Regions from separate parts of the Allobosea spartocytisi genome, predicted to be linked through region 3. Evidence: predicted binding sites of a transcription regulator. Region 3 holds the regulator's gene; each other region holds the start of a gene.
The links. The regulator HrcA, encoded in region 3, represses chaperone genes, less so after heat shock. The targets are predictions, from matches to a motif close to GTTAGCACTCNCNNNNNGNGAGTGCTAAC.
Positions count from the first base shown of each region.

Region 1: groES (co-chaperone GroES) is a predicted target of HrcA. The motif match lies at 2,740-2,768, and genes of this name have one in related genera.
Region 2: groES (co-chaperone GroES) is a predicted target of HrcA. The motif match lies at 1,961-1,989, and genes of this name have one in related genera.

Region 1 covers NZ_JACXWY010000008.1:102,823-108,584, forward strand. Annotated here, with positions in the region: gene IED13_RS14785 (hypothetical protein) at 1-365, opposite strand, end outside; gene IED13_RS14790 (hypothetical protein) at 319-534, opposite strand; gene groL (chaperonin GroEL) at 604-2,229, opposite strand; gene groES (co-chaperone GroES) at 2,286-2,600, opposite strand; gene IED13_RS14805 (usg protein) at 2,863-3,132, shown strand; gene IED13_RS14810 (DUF982 domain-containing protein) at 3,306-3,599, shown strand; gene IED13_RS14815 (LysR family transcriptional regulator) at 3,791-4,687, opposite strand; gene IED13_RS14820 (SDR family NAD(P)-dependent oxidoreductase) at 4,977-5,711, shown strand.
Region 2 covers NZ_JACXWY010000014.1:3,680-9,441, reverse strand. Annotated here, with positions in the region: gene groL (chaperonin GroEL) at 1-1,561, opposite strand, end outside; gene groES (co-chaperone GroES) at 1,610-1,897, opposite strand; gene IED13_RS19555 (MarR family winged helix-turn-helix transcriptional regulator) at 2,117-2,584, shown strand; gene IED13_RS19550 (PaaI family thioesterase) at 2,730-3,212, shown strand; gene IED13_RS19545 (DMT family transporter) at 3,199-4,041, opposite strand; gene IED13_RS19540 (GNAT family N-acetyltransferase) at 4,038-4,535, opposite strand; gene IED13_RS19535 (sulfite exporter TauE/SafE family protein) at 4,599-5,363, opposite strand; gene IED13_RS19530 (lipopolysaccharide biosynthesis protein) at 5,535-5,762, shown strand, end outside.
Region 3 covers NZ_JACXWY010000003.1:129,033-134,794, reverse strand. Annotated here, with positions in the region: gene rdgB (RdgB/HAM1 family non-canonical purine NTP pyrophosphatase) at 1-624, opposite strand, end outside; gene rph (ribonuclease PH) at 627-1,343, opposite strand; gene hrcA (heat-inducible transcriptional repressor HrcA) at 1,488-2,573, shown strand; gene IED13_RS05990 (ankyrin repeat domain-containing protein) at 2,612-3,232, shown strand; gene IED13_RS05985 (DUF3297 family protein) at 3,301-3,552, shown strand; gene IED13_RS05980 (GNAT family N-acetyltransferase) at 3,682-4,218, opposite strand; gene IED13_RS05975 (helix-turn-helix domain-containing protein) at 4,215-4,814, opposite strand; gene lepA (translation elongation factor 4) at 5,084-5,762, shown strand, end outside.

The DNA.
Region 1 (5,762 bases), on a different contig from region 3:
CCTGAGGCTTGTCGATTGGATAGCGTCCTGATCAGAGCGAGGATCGCATTCAACCGCGCGGTCGCGAACTCGCCCGCGCCGGACAATTGGGCCTCGACATGGGCGGCGACGCTCTGCCACGTTGCCGATCCATCCCGTGTCATGACGGCCAAAAGATTGTCCTTGAGCCCATATGTCGCGCTTTCGGCGTTGGTGATGAGCGCCTTGAAGCGGTCGGAAGGTGAGAGGTGCTGCGGTTCCTGCGGGCCATCGGTCATGTCGGATGCCGAATAGGATGGAGATGAACTGAATGGAGGCGTTTTTCCCGGATCCTCTCGCTTAGGCCTTCTCGCGAAACCGATCGATCGCACGCTGTGCCAGATCATCCTCGTCGAGCGCCAGGGGGACCAGCGAGGCCACGATATAGGCGAGGTTGTTCCGCTCCCGTTCGTCTGCGCCTTGCGGAAGCGACGGCTTGAGCTCCGCCCATGCCCTTTCGAGAGCAGCCTCGGCGCGGGCCAAGTCGATGGGATCGGTCAAGGATGAAAACGGCATGGCCTCCTCCGTCGGCTTAATGTTGAGGGCGCCCGAGGGCGCCGCGAAAGCCGCAGCGCCCTCCCTGTATCAATAGTCCATGCCACCGGCGGGCATGGCCGGTGCCGGGTCCTTCTTCGGCGCCTCGGCGATCATCGCCTCGGTGGTGATCAGCAGGCCTGCGACCGACGCCGCATCCTGGATCGCCGTGCGCACGACCTTGGTTGGGTCGATGATGCCGGCCTTGACCAGATCGCCATACTCGCCGGTCTGGGCGTTGTAGCCCCAGGCATAGTCCTGCGACTCCAGCAGCTTGCCGACCACGACCGCGCCATCGCCGCCGGCATTCTCGACGATCTGGCGGGCAGGCGCGGTGATCGCCTTGCGGACGATCTCGACGCCGGTCTTCTGGTCGTCATTGCCGGGCACAAGCCCTTCGAGCGCCTTGACCGCGCGCAGCAGGGCGACGCCGCCGCCCGGCAGGATGCCTTCTTCCACCGCGGCGCGGGTGGCGTTCAGGGCATCGTCGACGCGGTCCTTCTTCTCCTTGACCTCGACCTCGGTCGCGCCGCCGACTCGGATCACCGCGACGCCGCCGGCGAGCTTGGCCAGACGCTCCTGGAGCTTCTCGCGGTCGTAGTCCGAGGTGGTCTCCTCGATCTGCGCCTTGATCTGCGCAACCCTAGCCTCGATCTCGGCCTTCTTGCCGGCGCCATCGACGATGGTGGTGTTCTCCTTCTCGATGCGGACCTTCTTGGCGCGGCCGAGCATGTCGAGCGTGACGTTCTCCAGCTTGATGCCGAGATCCTCGCTGATCGCGGTGCCGCCGGTGAGGATCGCGATGTCCTCCAGCATGGCCTTGCGGCGGTCGCCGAAGCCCGGAGCCTTGACGGCGGCGATCTTGAGGCCGCCACGGAGCTTGTTGACGACGAGCGTGGCCAGGGCCTCGCCCTCGACATCCTCAGCCACGATCAGCAGCGGCTTGCCGGTCTGCACGACCGCTTCCAGCAGCGGCAGCATCGTCTGGAGGCCCGAGAGCTTCTTCTCGTGGATCAGGATGTAGGGGTCTTCCAGTTCCGCGACCATCTTCTCGGTGTTGGTCACGAAATAGGGCGAGAGGTAGCCGCGATCGAACTGCATGCCTTCGACGACGTCGAGCTCGGTCTCGGCGGTCTTGGCTTCCTCGACGGTGATGACACCCTCGTTGCCGACCTTCTTCATCGCCTCGGCGATCATCTCGCCGATCGTGCGGTCGCCATTGGCGGAGATGGTGCCGACCTGCGCGACCTCCTCCGAACCGGTGATGGTCTTGGAATGCTCGCCGAGCGACTTGGTCACCGCCTCGACGGCGAGATCGATGCCGCGCTTCAGGTCCGTCGGATTGATGCCGGCGGCCACCGCCTTGGCGCCCTCACGGACGATCGCCTGGGCGAGCACGGTCGCGGTCGTGGTGCCGTCACCAGCGGCATCGTTCTGCTTCGACGCCACCTCGCGCACCATCTGGGCGCCCATGTTCTCGAACTTGTCGGACAGCTCGATTTCCTTGGCGACGGTGACGCCGTCCTTGGTGATGCGCGGAGCGCCGAACGACTTCTCGATCACGACGTTGCGGCCCTTCGGACCCAGCGTGACCTTCACGGCATTCGCCAGCGTATCGACGCCGCGCAGCATCCGCTCGCGCGCGTCCTGCGAAAACTTCACGTCCTTCGCAGCCATGATTCCTCACTCCTTCAGACTTGAGGTTTCAGGTTGGTGGTTTGGAAGAGGCCCCGTCAGGCGGCCTGCTTGAGGGTCGCGGTCACCTCGACGACGCCCATGATGTCGGACTCCTTCATGATCAGAAGGTCCTGGCCATCGATCTTGACCTCGGTGCCGCTCCATTTGCCGAAGAGCACGCGGTCGCCGACCTTGACGTCGAGCGGCACGAGCTTGCCGGTCTCGTCGCGCGCGCCGGCGCCGACGGCGACGATCTCGCCCTCCTGCGGCTTTTCCTTGGCCGTGTCGGGGATGATGATCCCGCCCTTGGTCTTCTCCTCGGCGTCGATGCGCTTCACGACGACGCGGTCATGCAGTGGCCGAAACTTCATGAGTTCCTCCAGTTTCCATGTCGGTCACATGTCAAAGCGGGCCGGCCCTGTGCGGGTCTCGCGGCGAGGTTCCGCGCAGCCCTAAGGCACCGTGCCCGCGCGATGATTTGGGTTGCCCCATTTTTGCCTTCAAGAGGCTGGCAGCACTTTTTTTGACCGAGTGCTAACAGCCTGAAAAGGCAGCACAAACGCAACCTTTCGGCTTGCCAAGGCGTTGGAAACGCGCTGCCATCGGCGCAGAGAAACCAGGGAGCTGAAAGGAATGGCTTCGACCGACTTCGCCCGCCAGATCGCGGGCTATGGACTGACCACCGCGGGGATTCTCTACCGCCTGCCCGACCACCCTTCGATCCTGCAGGAATATATCTGGCAGGACTACGACCTCGCCCCGCGCTTCCCCGAGCTCAACAAGTTCCTCGCCTTCTGGCAGGCCAAGCTCGACGGCAAGCTGTTCCGCATCACCGTGGCTCACAAGGACCTGATCGGCCCCGCCGACCTCAGTGCGGTCAGCGGCGAATTCCGGCTCCAGTAATGTCGATGTTTCGGTGGGCTTGATCCGGAGAAAAGGCTTACCAACATCATTGCAGCCGCCGACAGCGCAAGGTGCTCGACGCGGCGCTCAACCAAACCGGATCCATGTTGCTTCCAGGAGGATATGGCTATGGCAATGTTGGCAATCGCTCCCAACCAAGGGAGGGCTGCATGATGACATCCGACGATTTCGAGAGGCCGGTCGTGATCCTAACCGGGCTCGGGCACCCGGCGGCGATCGGCTCTGCAATGGAGGCCTACATGTTCCTGGCCGACTGGCCGGCGAGCAGGCGCGATGCGGTCCACGGCTTCGCGCTGAAGGCCTGCCTGGCGGCGATCCGTGGCGAGATCGAGCCGGATACGGCGCGCGGCTTGTTCGCGTCATGGGCGGAAAAGCACGATCTTCTCGCGCCCGACATCGCCGCATTCGCCGGCAGCCGGAGGGAAGGCTCGCGCGGCCGCGCCTGACCAGGAGCCCGGCATCGGCCAACCGGAGCTTGATCCTCTCGCCCGTCAGAGACGCGGACATTGGGAGCTTGCCTGAAAGCTGACGCTCCCAATGAGAGGTCTGATTTCCGGTGCCGACCCAAGTCGCGCGCTGAGGATGTCCGCTTAGAGACCGCTGTCGACTGTAAGCTTCGCCGGCGATCTGCCGGGCGTCAGTCGTCCGGTACGGACAGTCCCGCGAGAAGCGGAGCGTAGGCGGCGAGCCTGCGGGATACGAATTCGGTGAAGAGCCGCACACGCTTCGTCTTGCGTGTCTCCCCCTGCGTGAGAAGCCAGAGCGTCCCATGCATGGGCAGGTCGGTGCCCGGCACTCTCACCAAGAGAGGGTCGGCATCTCCGACGAAGCACGGCAGTTTCGTCATCCCGATCCCTTTCTGCACGGCGGCGATCTGCGTCTCGGCGTCCGGGCTCCTGAACGGCACTTCCGTGGCGTGAACCTCTCCCGCGCGGGCCCAAGCCGGGAGTCCCTGACTGTCTATGACGATCCACCGGATCGGATCAGGCGCGCCCGCACGCCGCGCGGCCAGCCGTTTACGAGAGATGTAGACGCCGCTGAACAGCTCCGGTCCCATCAGGCCGTGCAGATTGAGCGGCAGGGTCTTGCGGTCGGTGACGATGCGGACCGCGACGTCGGCCTCTCGGTTGGTCAGATTCGCCACCTCGCCGGTCGACGAGATTTCCATCTCGATGTCCGGATGGAGATGCGCGAAGTCGGCGAGATCCGGCATGAGCAGATGTGTGGCGAGGAACGGCGGAAGTGTCACCCGCAACAGCCCGCGCGCGCTCTGGTCGCGACCGAAGACGCGCGTCTCCAACTGGTGCGACGACGCTTCCATCTGTTCCGCGAGCTCGAGGACCTCCTCGCCCGCCGCCGTCAGGCGGTAGCCCGAAGGCAGCTTTTCGAACATCTGCGCCCCGAGGCGTTCCTCGAGCTGAGCGATGCGTCGCAGCACGGTCGAGTGATTCACCCGGAGATGCTTGGCGGCAGCCCGCACCGAGCCTCCGCGGGCGGCGGCAAGAAAGTAGCGAACGTCATCCCAGTCGATCATGGTGCAATCCGGCACCGCGTGGTGCCCCTTCCAAAGCTCGGATTCAACATATCGACCCGCATCTCGATTGTTGGCGGTCGGGCGGACATCATAGCCCATGCCGACAGGCGCGTGCCAATTCCGAACGGCGGGCGCCGATCGTCGCGGTTGGCGTCAGTCGCCCGACCGGATGAATTTCGCACCACCGATCTGCGCGCTTCCGCACTCAACGCCCGACCCCGGCAGACCCATCTCGAGGCTCTCGGGGAACTTCCCCGATCAGTCAAAGATGGAGCCTGAAGGAAAAGTCATGGGAAAGCTTGAGGGTAAGGTTGCAGTCATCACGGGTGGATCGAGCGGCATGGCGCTGGCGAGCGCCAAGCGGTTCGTCGAAGAAGGCGCCTATGTCTTCATCACCGGCCGGAGGCAGGAGGCGCTCGATGAGGCCGTCGGGCTGATCGGCCGAAATGTGACCGGCGTGCGCGGCGACGCGGCCAATCTCGACGACCTCGACCGCCTGTTCGATACGGTCAAGCGGGAAAAGGGCAGGATCGACGTCCTGTATGCGAGCGCCGGCACGGGCGAAGCCGTCCCGCTGGGCGAGATTACCGAGCAGCATTTCGACGCGACCTTCGGCCTGAATGCGCGCGGCACGCTGTTCACGGTGCAAAAGGCGCTGCCGCTGTTCAATGATGGCGGATCGATCTTCATGACCGGGTCGGTTGCTTCGTTGAAAGGCTTCCCCGGCTACAGCGTCTACGCCGCGAGCAAGGCGACATTGCACGCGTTCGCACGCGGGTGGCTCAACGAGCTGAAGGGCAGGAATATCCGGGTGAACGTGCTGCACCCCGGGCCGATCGCCACACCGATGCAGAGCCAGGTCCTCACCGAGGAGGCGAAGCAGATGTTCGAGTCCCTGATCCCGCGGGGAACGATGGGTCGTCCCGAGGAAATCGCGGCGGTCGCGCTGTTTCTGGCGTCAGACGATTCGAGCTTCGTGAATGGGCTGGAATTGTCCGTCGACGGCGGCTTCTCGGCCATCTGAATTCGCGCTCGATCGCGGGAAGCGGCCGAGCGGCGGCAACCAGCGCGTCCG
Region 2 (5,762 bases), on a different contig from region 3:
TCGCCTCGGTGGTGATCAGCAGGCCCGCGATCGAAGCCGCGTCCTGGATCGCCGTGCGCACGACCTTGGTCGGGTCGATGATGCCGGCCTTGACCAGATCGCCGTATTCGCCGGTCTGGGCGTTGTAGCCGTAGGTGTAGTCCTTCGACTCGAGCAGCTTGCCGATCACGACGGCGCCGTCATCGCCGGCGTTGTCGACGATCTGGCGGGCCGGGGCCATGATCGCCTTGCGGACGATCTCGACGCCGGTCTTCTGGTCGTCGTTGACGGTCTTGATCGACTTGACGGCCTGGAGCGAACGCAGCAGGGCGACGCCGCCGCCCGGCAGGATGCCTTCTTCCACCGCGGCGCGGGTGGCGTTCAGGGCATCGTCGACGCGGTCCTTCTTCTCCTTGACCTCGACCTCGGTCGCGCCGCCGACGCGGATGACCGCGACGCCGCCGGCGAGCTTGGCCAGACGCTCCTGGAGCTTCTCACGGTCGTAGTCCGAGGTGGTCTCCTCGATCTGGGCCTTGATCTGGCCGACGCGAGCCTCGATGTCCTTCTTCTTGCCGGCGCCGTCGATGATCGTGGTGTTCTCCTTCTCGATGCGCACCTTCTTGGCGCGGCCGAGCATCTGGAGGGTCACGGTCTCGAGCTTGATGCCGAGGTCTTCCGAGATCATCTGACCGGCGGTCAGGATCGAGATGTCCTCGAGCATGGCCTTGCGGCGATCACCGAAGCCCGGAGCCTTGACGGCCGCGACCTTCAGGCCGCCACGGAGCTTGTTGACGACGAGCGTGGCCAGGGCCTCGCCCTCGACGTCCTCGGCGATGATGAGCAGCGGCTTGCCGGTCTGCACGACGGCCTCGAGGATCGGCAGCATCGCCTGGAGCGAGGACAGCTTCTTCTCGAAGATCAGGACGTAGGGGTCGTCCAGCTCCGCGATCATCTTCTCGGAGTTGGTGATGAAGTACGGCGAGAGATAGCCGCGGTCGAACTGCATGCCCTCGACGACGTCGAGCTCGGTCTCGGCGGTCTTGGCTTCCTCGACGGTGATGACACCCTCGTTGCCGACCTTCTGCATCGCGGTCGAGATCATCTTGCCGACCGACTCGTCGCCGTTCGCCGAGATGGTGCCGACCTGCGCGACTTCCGCGTTGGACGTGACCTTCTTGGAGTTCTTCTTGAGGTCGGCGACGATGGCCTCGACGGCCAGGTCGATGCCGCGCTTCAGGTCCATCGGGTTCATGCCGGCCGCAACCGACTTGGCGCCTTCACGGACGATCGCCTGGGCGAGAACCGTGGCGGTGGTGGTGCCGTCGCCGGCATGGTCGTTCTGGCGCGAAGCGACTTCGCGGACCATCTGGGCGCCCATGTTCTCGAACTTGTCGGAAAGCTCGATCTCCTTGGCGACGGTGACGCCGTCCTTGGTGATGCGCGGCGCGCCGAACGACTTCTCGATCACGACGTTGCGGCCCTTGGGACCGAGCGTGACCTTCACGGCGTTGGCGAGGATATCCACGCCGCGCAGCATCTTGTCGCGGGCTTCAGTGCCGAATTTGACGTCTTTGGCAGCCATGAGAGCTACTCCTTGAACTTGAAACGGAAGAGAGCGGTCAGGCGGCTATCAGCCGACGACGCCCATGATGTCGGATTCCTTCATGATCAGGAGGTCCTGACCATCGATCTTGACCTCGGTGCCCGACCACTTGCCGAACAGGACGCGGTCGCCCTTCTTGACGTCGAGCGGAACGAGCTTGCCGGCCTCATCGCGCGCGCCGGAACCGACGGCGATGACCTCGCCCTCCTGGGGCTTTTCCTTGGCGGTCTCGGGGATGATGATGCCACCCTTGGTCTTCTCTTCGCCATCCAGGCGACGGACCACGACGCGGTCATGCAAAGGACGGAACTTCATGGTTCTGTCTTCCTCTCGGTCTTATTCGTTTCGGGCGCCGCTGATGGGCTCCCGGGGGAGGCTGTTAGCAGTCACCTGTTGGGAGTGCTAACAGATAGCGCGGAGATAGGCGCGGGTGTCCGGAGAGTCAAGAAAGCCGCGAGCGATAAAGTGAACGCTCCGGACGCAGCCCTTAGCCTTCCGGCTGCGGTAAAGGGCAGAACACGTTAAGATGGCGACATGACGACATCCGCGACCCCTCCCGCGCCCGACCCCCGTCTCGATGAGATCGCCCGCTCCTGCGTGGCGCTGCACATCCGCATGACGGCGCGCGCCGTCACCCGCGCCTATGACGAGGCGATGCGGCCGAGCGGGCTGAAGATCACCCAGTTCGTGCTGCTCTCGGCGCTGAGCACCGGGCAATGGAAGTCGGTCACCGAATTGGCCGAGCGCTTCGCGCTGGAGCGGACGTCGCTGACCCGCAATCTCCAGCTTCTGGCGGCCGAGGGCATGGTCGAGCCGGTCGAGTGCCGCGGCCGCGCCTCCGTCTATGCGGTGACGGAGAAGGGCCGGGCTGCGATCGCGGCGGCGATCCCGTTCTGGCGGGCGGCGCAGGACAAGATCGAGGGCGGCTTCGGCGAAGAGCGCTGGCGCGAGACCCGCGACGGGCTGAAGGCGCTGCGCCGCGCGGCACGCGAGACACGCTAAGAACCTTGCCTGAAAAATACGGCACTCCTCAGGATGAGGGCTTTAGAACACGTCTCCCGCTTTTCGCGGCATGATCTCCGGCGGCCCGGTTGACGGTACAGTCAGGCTCTCTCTATCGTGCAGATACACGATTGGAGAAGCGGCCATGGATCGAACCTTCGGAGTGGTGTCCCGCGAAGTGCTGACCGCCGGCGACGGCCTGAGCTTCCTGCGCGGCATCATCGATGGCTCGCAGCCGGCCCCGCCCTTCGCGCAGACCATGGATTTCGACCTGGTCGAGGCGGATGAGGGCCGGGTCGTCTTCGTCGGCCGGCCGTCGCCGCGCTTCTTCAACCCGCTCGGCACGATCCATGGCGGCTGGACGGCGACGATCCTCGATTCCGCCATGGCCTGCGCCGCGCATGCGACGCTGAAGCCGGGCGAGGGCTACACCACGCTGGAGATGAAGCTGAACTATGTCCGCCCGGTCATGCCGGAGAGCGGCACGGTCCGCTGCGAGGGCAAGCTGATCCATCGCGGCGGCACGGTCATCACGACCGAGGGCAAGCTCGTCGACGAGCGCGGCAAGCTGCTCGCGCATGGCACCGAGACCTGCGTCGTATTCCCGGCGAGGCCTAGCGCCGGCTGACTGCCACCGCTCCCGCTACGATCAGCACCGCCCCGGCATAGGTCGTGTAGAGCGGCACCTCGCCGAAGAGGTGGAAGCCGAGCAGGCTCGCCCAGATCAGCGCGGTGTATTCGATCGCCGCGAGCTTCGAGGCCGCCGCCCGGGCATAGGCCGAGGTCAGCGTCAGATGACCGGCGACGCCGAGGATGCCGGCGCCGAGATAGATCGCGAGGTCGATCGCCGCCATCGGCACGAAGACGGTTGCCGCCGGGATGGCGAGGCAGAGAGCAGGGCCGACATTCTGGAAGGCGACGATCACCGTCGGGTGCTCGCGCATCGCGATGCGCCTGAGCAGGATGAGGTTGAAGGCATAGCTCACGGCCGAGAACAGGGCGGCGGCGACGCCGAGCCCCGCGCCACTGACATGGCCCTGCAGCCGCGGCCAGACCATCACCAGCATGCCCGCGAGGCCGAAGGCGAGCGCCTGCAGCACGCGCTTGTCGATCTTCTCCTTGAGCAGAAGCCCGCCCAGCAGCGCGACGAAGACCGGGGCGAGGAAGGAGAGCGTCAGCGCCTCGGCCAGCGGCAGCACCGAGACCGAATAGAAGAAGCTGCCGGCGGTGAGCACCACCAGCGGGATGCGGGCGAGATTGCCGATCAGGCTGTCGCGCGTCGGCCTCGCGGGCCGGGCGATCGCCAGGACGACGAGCGCGCAGAGCCCGCCCATGGCGAAGCGCATGAACAGCGCCAGCACGAAGGGATGCTTGTGCATCTGCCCCTTCAGCACCGCGTCCATGGCGGTGAGCAGGGCGATGCCCAGGGCGGCGCGCAGCGCCGTCGACCAGGTCATGACACGCAGCTGAGCGGCTTGCGGAAATGATATTCCCAGGTGGCGGAGACGTCTGCGAGATAGCGCTCGCCCGGCCAGCGCCGGAAACCGAGCTTCTCGTAGAACCGGTGGCCGCGCGCGAAGCGCGTGTCAGACCACAGCATCATCTCGGCAAAGTTGCCTGCCTTGGCGAAAGCCAGCGCCTCCGAGAAAAGCGCCTGCGCCAGCCCGGTGCCGCGAAAGGCCGGGTCGGCATAGACCTTGGTGAGCTCGACGGCGTTCTGCTCGGGCAGCGGCGTGGCGCCGAGCGAGCCGGCGATGCCGCCATCCGGCGCGTCGACGATCCAGAGCTTGCCGCCCTTGTTGGCGAAGGCCGTCGCCGGCTGCCGCAACTCCGGGAATTCCTCCCAGACGAAATGGCAGTTCGGATATTCGGCGAAGCTCGCCGCGATCAGCGTGGCGAGAGGCTCGGAATCGGTGTCGCGGGCAAGGCGGATCGGCGGGAGCGCGGTCATGACGACGGCTCTAGGGATAAACCGGTATCGCGCCTAGAGGGGCCGCCGCATTCCGCCATGCCGCTATCGCATCAGGGCGAGCGCAGCATCGGCGGTGAGCTTCAGCGCGGCGACTGCGAGCAGGGCGTAGCACCAGAGGAACAGGGCCTTCTGCTCGAGCCGATCATGCAGCACGCGCCCGAGCCAGATCCCGATCGGCACGGCGGGAGCCAGCGCCAGCGCGCCCCAGAGCGCCTCGGTATGTTTCAGGCCGAGGCTGAAATAGGGCGGCAGCTTTAGCCAGTTGCCGAGGGTGAAGATCGCCACCGTCGTGCCGACGAACAGGGTTTTCGGCAGGCCGCGGGCGAGCAGATACATCGCGACGGGTGGCCCGCCGGCATGGGCGACGAAGGTGGTGAAGCCGGAGGCCGTGCCCGCGGCGAGGGCCAGCACCGGTGAAACCGGGCGGTTGCCGGGCGGGGCGAGGCGCCCCCTCAGGAACCAATGCGCGGTGAACAGCAACGTCACGACGCCGATCATCAGGTTGACGATGCGCGGGTCGATCCGGATGAAGACGAGATAGCCAAGCCCGATGCCGAGGACGAGGCCCGGCAGCAACCAGACCAGGTCGGGCTTCGACCAGGTGTCGCGCCCGAAGCGTTGTAGCGCCATCAGGTCCATCAGCGAGACCAGCATCGAGACCATGATCGCGGCGTTCTGCGGTGTGGTGACCATCGCCAGCAGCGGAATGCCGAGGATGGCGAGACCGCCGCCGAAGGCGCTCTTGCCGATGGCGATGATCAGCGTCGTCACCCAGCCGACGAGATAGAAGGACAGCGGCTCAGGCATCAGGCCCCCGACCTCGCCCGAGACGCGGCCACAACCCGGCTCCTTCCGCTTGGAAAACCATCCGCGCCCCGCTACGCCATGTTTCGCTGAGCTTCCCGACTTGTCGGCGAGTCGCAAGGGCGTTGGCCGCATGGGCGTCGCGAGGGAAAACAAGGGGATGACCGAGACGCGATGACCGTCCTGCTGCCCTTCCTCGTCAACGCGGTGCTGAATTTCGCTCTCGGCCTGCTGATCGCGCTGTTCCTCGGCCCCGAGGCTTTTGGCCTCTATGCGATCGGCGCGGCGCTGGTCGTCCTCGTCAACACGGCGGCGCTCGACTGGTTGAAGCTCTCGGCCGTGCGCTTCTACACGGCGCAGACCCGCGCGAGCGATCCCGGCATCCGCTCCACGCTGGACCTG
Region 3 (5,762 bases):
GGCGGCGAGCGCATGGAAGGCGCGCGCGCGGTGCGACAGGCCGGGCGAACCGTCGGCCGGGATGCCGTGCTTCTCCTCAGCCGTCATCTCGCCGAAGGTCTTGTCATGGCCATCCGGCAGGAAGATCGGATCGTAGCCGAAGCCGCCCGCGCCCCGGATCCGCTCGGTGATCGTGCCGTAGACGCGGCCCTCGAACAATTCCTGGTGCCCGTCCGGCCAGGCGATGACCAGCGCCGAGACGAAATGCGCCTTGCGCTGCTCGGGCGCATGGGCGCCGCGCTTGGCGAGTTCCATCTGGACGCGGGCGATCGCCGGGGCGAAATCCTTGCCCGGCCCGGCCCAGTTGGCCGAGAACAGCCCGGGCGCGCCGTCGAGCGCGTCGATGCAGACGCCGGAATCGTCGGAGAGCGCGGGCAATCCACTCGCCTTGGTCGCGGCGATCGCCTTGATCGCCGCATTCTCCGAGAACATGTAGCCATCCTCGACCGGCTCGGGCAGGCCGAGCTCCCCGGCCGAGACCAGTTCGATGCCGTAAGGCGCCAGCAAGTCGCGCATTTCGCGCAGCTTGCCCTGGTTATGGGTCGCGATCACGACCTTGCCGGTGAGAAGGCGGTGGGTGGTCATCGTCAGGCCACCGCGGCCTTTTGCAGCGCGACGAGCTTGGAAACGCCGCCCTTGGCGAGCTTGAGCAGCGCGAGCAGTTCTTCTTCCGAGAACGGTGCGCCCTCGGCCGTGCCCTGCACCTCGACGAGGCCGCCGGAGCCGGTGATGACGAAATTCGCGTCGGTCTGCGCGCCGGAATCCTCGACATAGTCGAGATCGATCACGGGCTGCCCGGCGACGATACCGCAGGAGACGGCGGCGACATGGTCCTTCAGCGGATTGGTGCCCTTGAGCAGGTTGCGGCCTTCCATCCACTTCAGCGCATCGTGCAGCGCGACCCAGGCGCCGGTGATCGAGGCCGTGCGGGTGCCGCCATCGGCCTGGATCACGTCGCAATCGACGACGATCTGGCGCTCGCCGATCGCGGTCAGGTCGACCACGGCGCGGAGCGAACGGCCGACGAGGCGCTGGATCTCCTGGGTGCGGCCGGAGGGCTTGCCGGAGGTGACCTCGCGGCGCGTGCGCTCATGCGTGGCGCGCGGCAGCATCGAATATTCGGCGGTGACCCAGCCCTTGCCGGTGCCGCGCAGCCAGGGCGGACCCTTTTCCTCGACGGTCGCGGCGCAAAGCACCTTGGTCTCGCCGAACGTCACCATGCAGGAACCCTCGGCATAGCGCACCACGCCGCGTTCGAGCGTGACCTTGCGCATCTCGTCGGCGGCGCGTTTGGAGGGTCGCATGAAATGATCCTGTCTTGCGGGGAGAGGCGGCTTGTAGGCTCTCCCACGTCACCGGGCAAGGCAGGGCGAGCCATATAGCCCTCTTGATCCGCGCGCCCGCCATGCCGACAATAGGGTACGTGCGCGATTTCGCAGCCGAGGTTCATGAGCGCTCATACAACCCGCCCGGAGACGACGAGCAGCCTGGTCGAGATCGACCAGCGCTCGCGCGAGATCTTTCGCCAGATCGTCGACGGCTACCTGACGACCGGCGAGCCGCTCGGCTCCCGCAACATCGCCCGCCTGCTGCCGATGGCGCTCTCGCCCGCGACGGTGCGCAACGTCATGACCGACCTCGAGCTTGCCGGGCTGATCTATGCGCCGCACACCTCGGCGGGGCGCCTGCCCACCGAACGGGGGCTGCGCTTCTTCGTCGATGCGATGATGGAGGTCGGCAACCTCACATCCGACGAGCGCAAGCGGATCGAGGCCCAGATCCGGGCGGCGGCGAGTCATCACAGCCTCGACCAGACACTGACGGAGGCTTCCGCGCTGCTGTCAGGCCTCTCGCGCGGCGCCGGCGTCGTCGTCACCACCAAGGCCGATCCGCGGCTGAAGCACATCGAATTCGTCCGGCTCGATCCTGCCCGTGCCCTGGTGGTGCTGGTTTCGGAAGACGGCGCGGTCGAAAACCGCCTGCTCGCCTTGCCGCCGGGCCTGCCCGCCTCGGCCCTGACGGAAGCCGCGAACTTCCTCAATGCTCGCATCCTCGGCAAGACGCTCGGCGAAGTGCGTGGCGAGATCGGGGCGCAGCGCGCGCTGATGGAGCGTGAGCTCGACGCGCTCACCGCCCGCCTCGTCGAAAGCGGCATCGCCACCTCCTCGGGCCCGAGCGGCGATCGCCACCTGATCGTGCGCGGCCAGGCCAATCTGCTCGACGATCTCAGGGCGCAGGAGGATCTGGAGCGCATCCGCATGCTCTTCGGCGATCTCGAGACCCAGACCGACGTGATCGATCTGCTCTCCCGCGCCGAGGAGGGCGACGGCGTCCGCATCTTCATCGGCTCGGAGAACAAGCTGTTCTCGATGTCGGGTTCATCGATGGTGGCGGCGCCCTTCCGCGATGCCGAGCAGCGTATCGTCGGCGTTGTCGGCATCATCGGCCCGACGCGGCTGAATTATGCCCGCATCGTCCCGATGGTCGACTATACCGCCAAGGTCGTTGGCCGCCTGCTGGACGGCAGCCGGTGACGCACTGGCTGCGGGCTTTAGCCCTTGGAGCTTGCCTGATGACGACCGCTGCCGCTCATGCCGCCTCCGATCTGCTCGCCGCTGCCGAATCCGGAAGAACGGCCGAGGTGAAGGCCCTGATCGCGAAGGGAGCCGATCTCGAAGCGCGCGACTCGCAAGGCCGCACGGCGCTCCTCCTCGCTGTCGCCGGCAACCATGTCGAAATGGCCAGGGCCCTGCTCGCCGCCGGTGCGAGCCCCAACACGCAGGCCGCCAACCACGACACGCCCTGGCTGCTCGCCGGTGCCTCCGGCCGCACGGACATCATCGCGGCGATGTTGCCGCTGAAGCCCGATCTGCGCTTGCGCAACCGCTATGGCGGCAATGCGCTGATCCCGGCCTGCGAGCGCGCCCATGTCGAGACGGTGAAGCTGCTCCTGACCAGCGGCATCGACGTCAATCACGTCAACGATCTCGGCTGGACCTGCCTCTTGGAAATCGTGATCCTCGGCGATGGCGGCCCGCGCCATCAGGAGGTGGCGAGGCTCGTCCTCGCCGCAGGCGCCGATCCGAACCTCGCCGATCGCGACGGCCTGACGCCGCTTGCCCATGCTCGAGCGAGGGGACAGGCAGCCGTGGCTGAATTGATCGAGCAGGCGGGCGGCCGGGCGAAGCGCTGAGTTGGCTTTGAGGGCGGAAGCGGCTATCGAGCGCGGAAAGCAATCGTTTCCGTATCGCAGGTTCCGCCATGTCCGACCAGCTTCCCGACCGTCTCTCCGTCAATCCGGACAGCCCCTTCTATGATGCCGACGTGCTGGCACGCGACATCGGCATTCGCTTCAAGGGCGTCGAGAAGACCAATGTCGAGGAGTATTGCGTCTCGGAAGGCTGGGTGAAGGTCGCGGCCGGCGCCGCCAAGGACCGCTTCGGCCGGCCGATGACGATCACCCTCAAGGGCCCGGTCGAGCCTTATGTGCGCGGCGAGGCCAAGGAAGGCTGAGGCAGCCCGAGCGACCGCCTTTCATTCTCGGGCGGGCGCGCAGCGGCGACCCGAGAAACTCTCCCAGAGGACGCCGGAGCCTCTTCCGGCGTGAGATGCTCGGGTCGAGCCCGAGCATGACGCCTGTCCTCAGACGAGATCCTTGTAGAAAAACGTCGAGCCGCATTCGGCCCCGTCCGGCATCAGCGCGAAGCGCGGGATGGTGCCGAGCTCCGTCCAGCCCAGCCGGTTGTAGAGCCTTCGCGCGGCACCGTTCTCATCCGTGTCGAGCACCAGCAGGTTGCGTCCCCTTTCTCGGGCGATGGCCTCGGCCCGGCTCATCAGCGCCTCGCCGATCCCCTGCCGGCGCGCACGGGAATGCACCAGCACCTTGGCGATCTCGGCGCGATGCGGCTGGTTGGGCTTGCCGATCAGATGAAGCTGCGCCGTGCCGACGATCCCGTCCGCATTGCGGGCGACGAACAGCACGATCTGTCCTCCCGCGACGCCAGCCGCGACATCGCGCCAGAAGCGCTCGTAATCGGCGGCCGTATTCCAGTCCATGAAGCCGACCGAGGCGCCGTTGGCGACGCAGTCGCGCAGAATCTCGGCCAGCGCCGGCAAGGCGGCCTCAGCAGCCGGAGCGTCGAGGATGTCGATGGCGGTGGTCATGGCGAGAGCGTTCATGCGGCATGTCCCGGAAAAGTACCGCTGCCCGCGGTGAGGATGACGGCGTAGCGCACGGGCTCGGCGCCTGGATTGCGGTAGGTGATCGGGCCGCGCAGATGCATCTGCAGGCAATCGCCTTCGGCGAGAGCGTGACTTGTGCCTTCGACCGTCAGGTCGAGCCGGCCGCGCAGCACCCAGATCTGCTGGTCCAGCGTCGGCGCGCCGGCAGCGCTGTCGAGCCGGACCTCAGCACCCCCCGGCAATTCCACCTCGACGATCTCGAAGCTGGAGCCGGTTCCGCGCGGCGAGACGTTGCGGCGCAGATAGCCGCTCGCCGGATCGCGCCAGACCGGTTGCGACGCGCGGCGCGACAGCGGCCCGGTGCCGGCCTCGTCCTCCAGCAGGGCGGAGAGCGACAGCCCGAGCCCGGAGCCGAGCCGGACCAGCACCGTCGCGGTCGGACTCGATTCGCCGCGCTCGATTCGCGAAATCATGGCGCGGCTGACGCCGGTGCGCTGGGCAAGCTCGTCCAGCGTCAGGCCGTGGCGCTGCCGGGCGGCCTTGAGCCGTTCACCCAGCCGGCGGTCGATATCGGTGTCGCTCTCGAATTCCATGAATGTGAGAATAATTCTTATATATTGGAATTGGCAAGATGCTTTCTTAAGCCTCCAAAACCTCCGCCTTCATCCCGGGCGACCGAAGGGAGACCCGGGGTCCATGCCGGGGCGTTTCCGATGACGGTTCAGGGATGGATCCCGGATCGGCGCCGCTTTGCGGCTTGTCCGGGATGACCGGTGTGGTTCTCGCGCCAGCACATGGCTTTGATGCCCCCTGAATCGCGCAACCGCTTGGCGCAACGCGGCTTCACTGCTATGGCGCGCGCATGAGCACCCGTACCATCGACAACATCCGCAACTTCTCGATCGTGGCCCATATCGACCACGGCAAGTCGACGCTGGCTGACCGGCTGATCCAGCAGACCGGCACGGTCGCCGCACGCGACATGAGCGAGCAGATCCTCGACTCGATGGATATCGAGAAGGAACGCGGCATCACCATCAAGGCGCAGACGGTGCGGCTCGACTATCAGGCGAAGGATGGCAAGACCTACATCCTGAATCTGATGGATACCCCCGGCCACGTCGATTTCGCCTATGAGGTCTCGCGCTCGCTGGCGGCCTGCGAGGGCTCGCTGCTGGTGGTCGACGCCTCGCAGGGCGTCGAGGCGCAGACGCTCGCCAACGTCTATCAGGCGCTCGACGCCAACCACGAGATCGTCACCGTCCTCAACAAGATCGACCTGCCGGCCGCCGAGCCGGAGCGGATCAAGCAGCAGATCGAGGACGTGATCGGGCTCGATGCCTCGGAAGCCGTACCGATCTCGGCCAAGACCGGGCTCAACATCGAGGGCGTGCTGGAAGCCATTGTCCAGAAGCTGCCCGCCCCGAAGGGCGACCCCGACGCGCCGTTGAAATGCCTGCTGGTCGATTCGTGGTATGACGCCTATCTCGGCGTCGTCGTTCTCGTGCGCGTCATCGACGGCGTGCTCAAGAAGAACATGA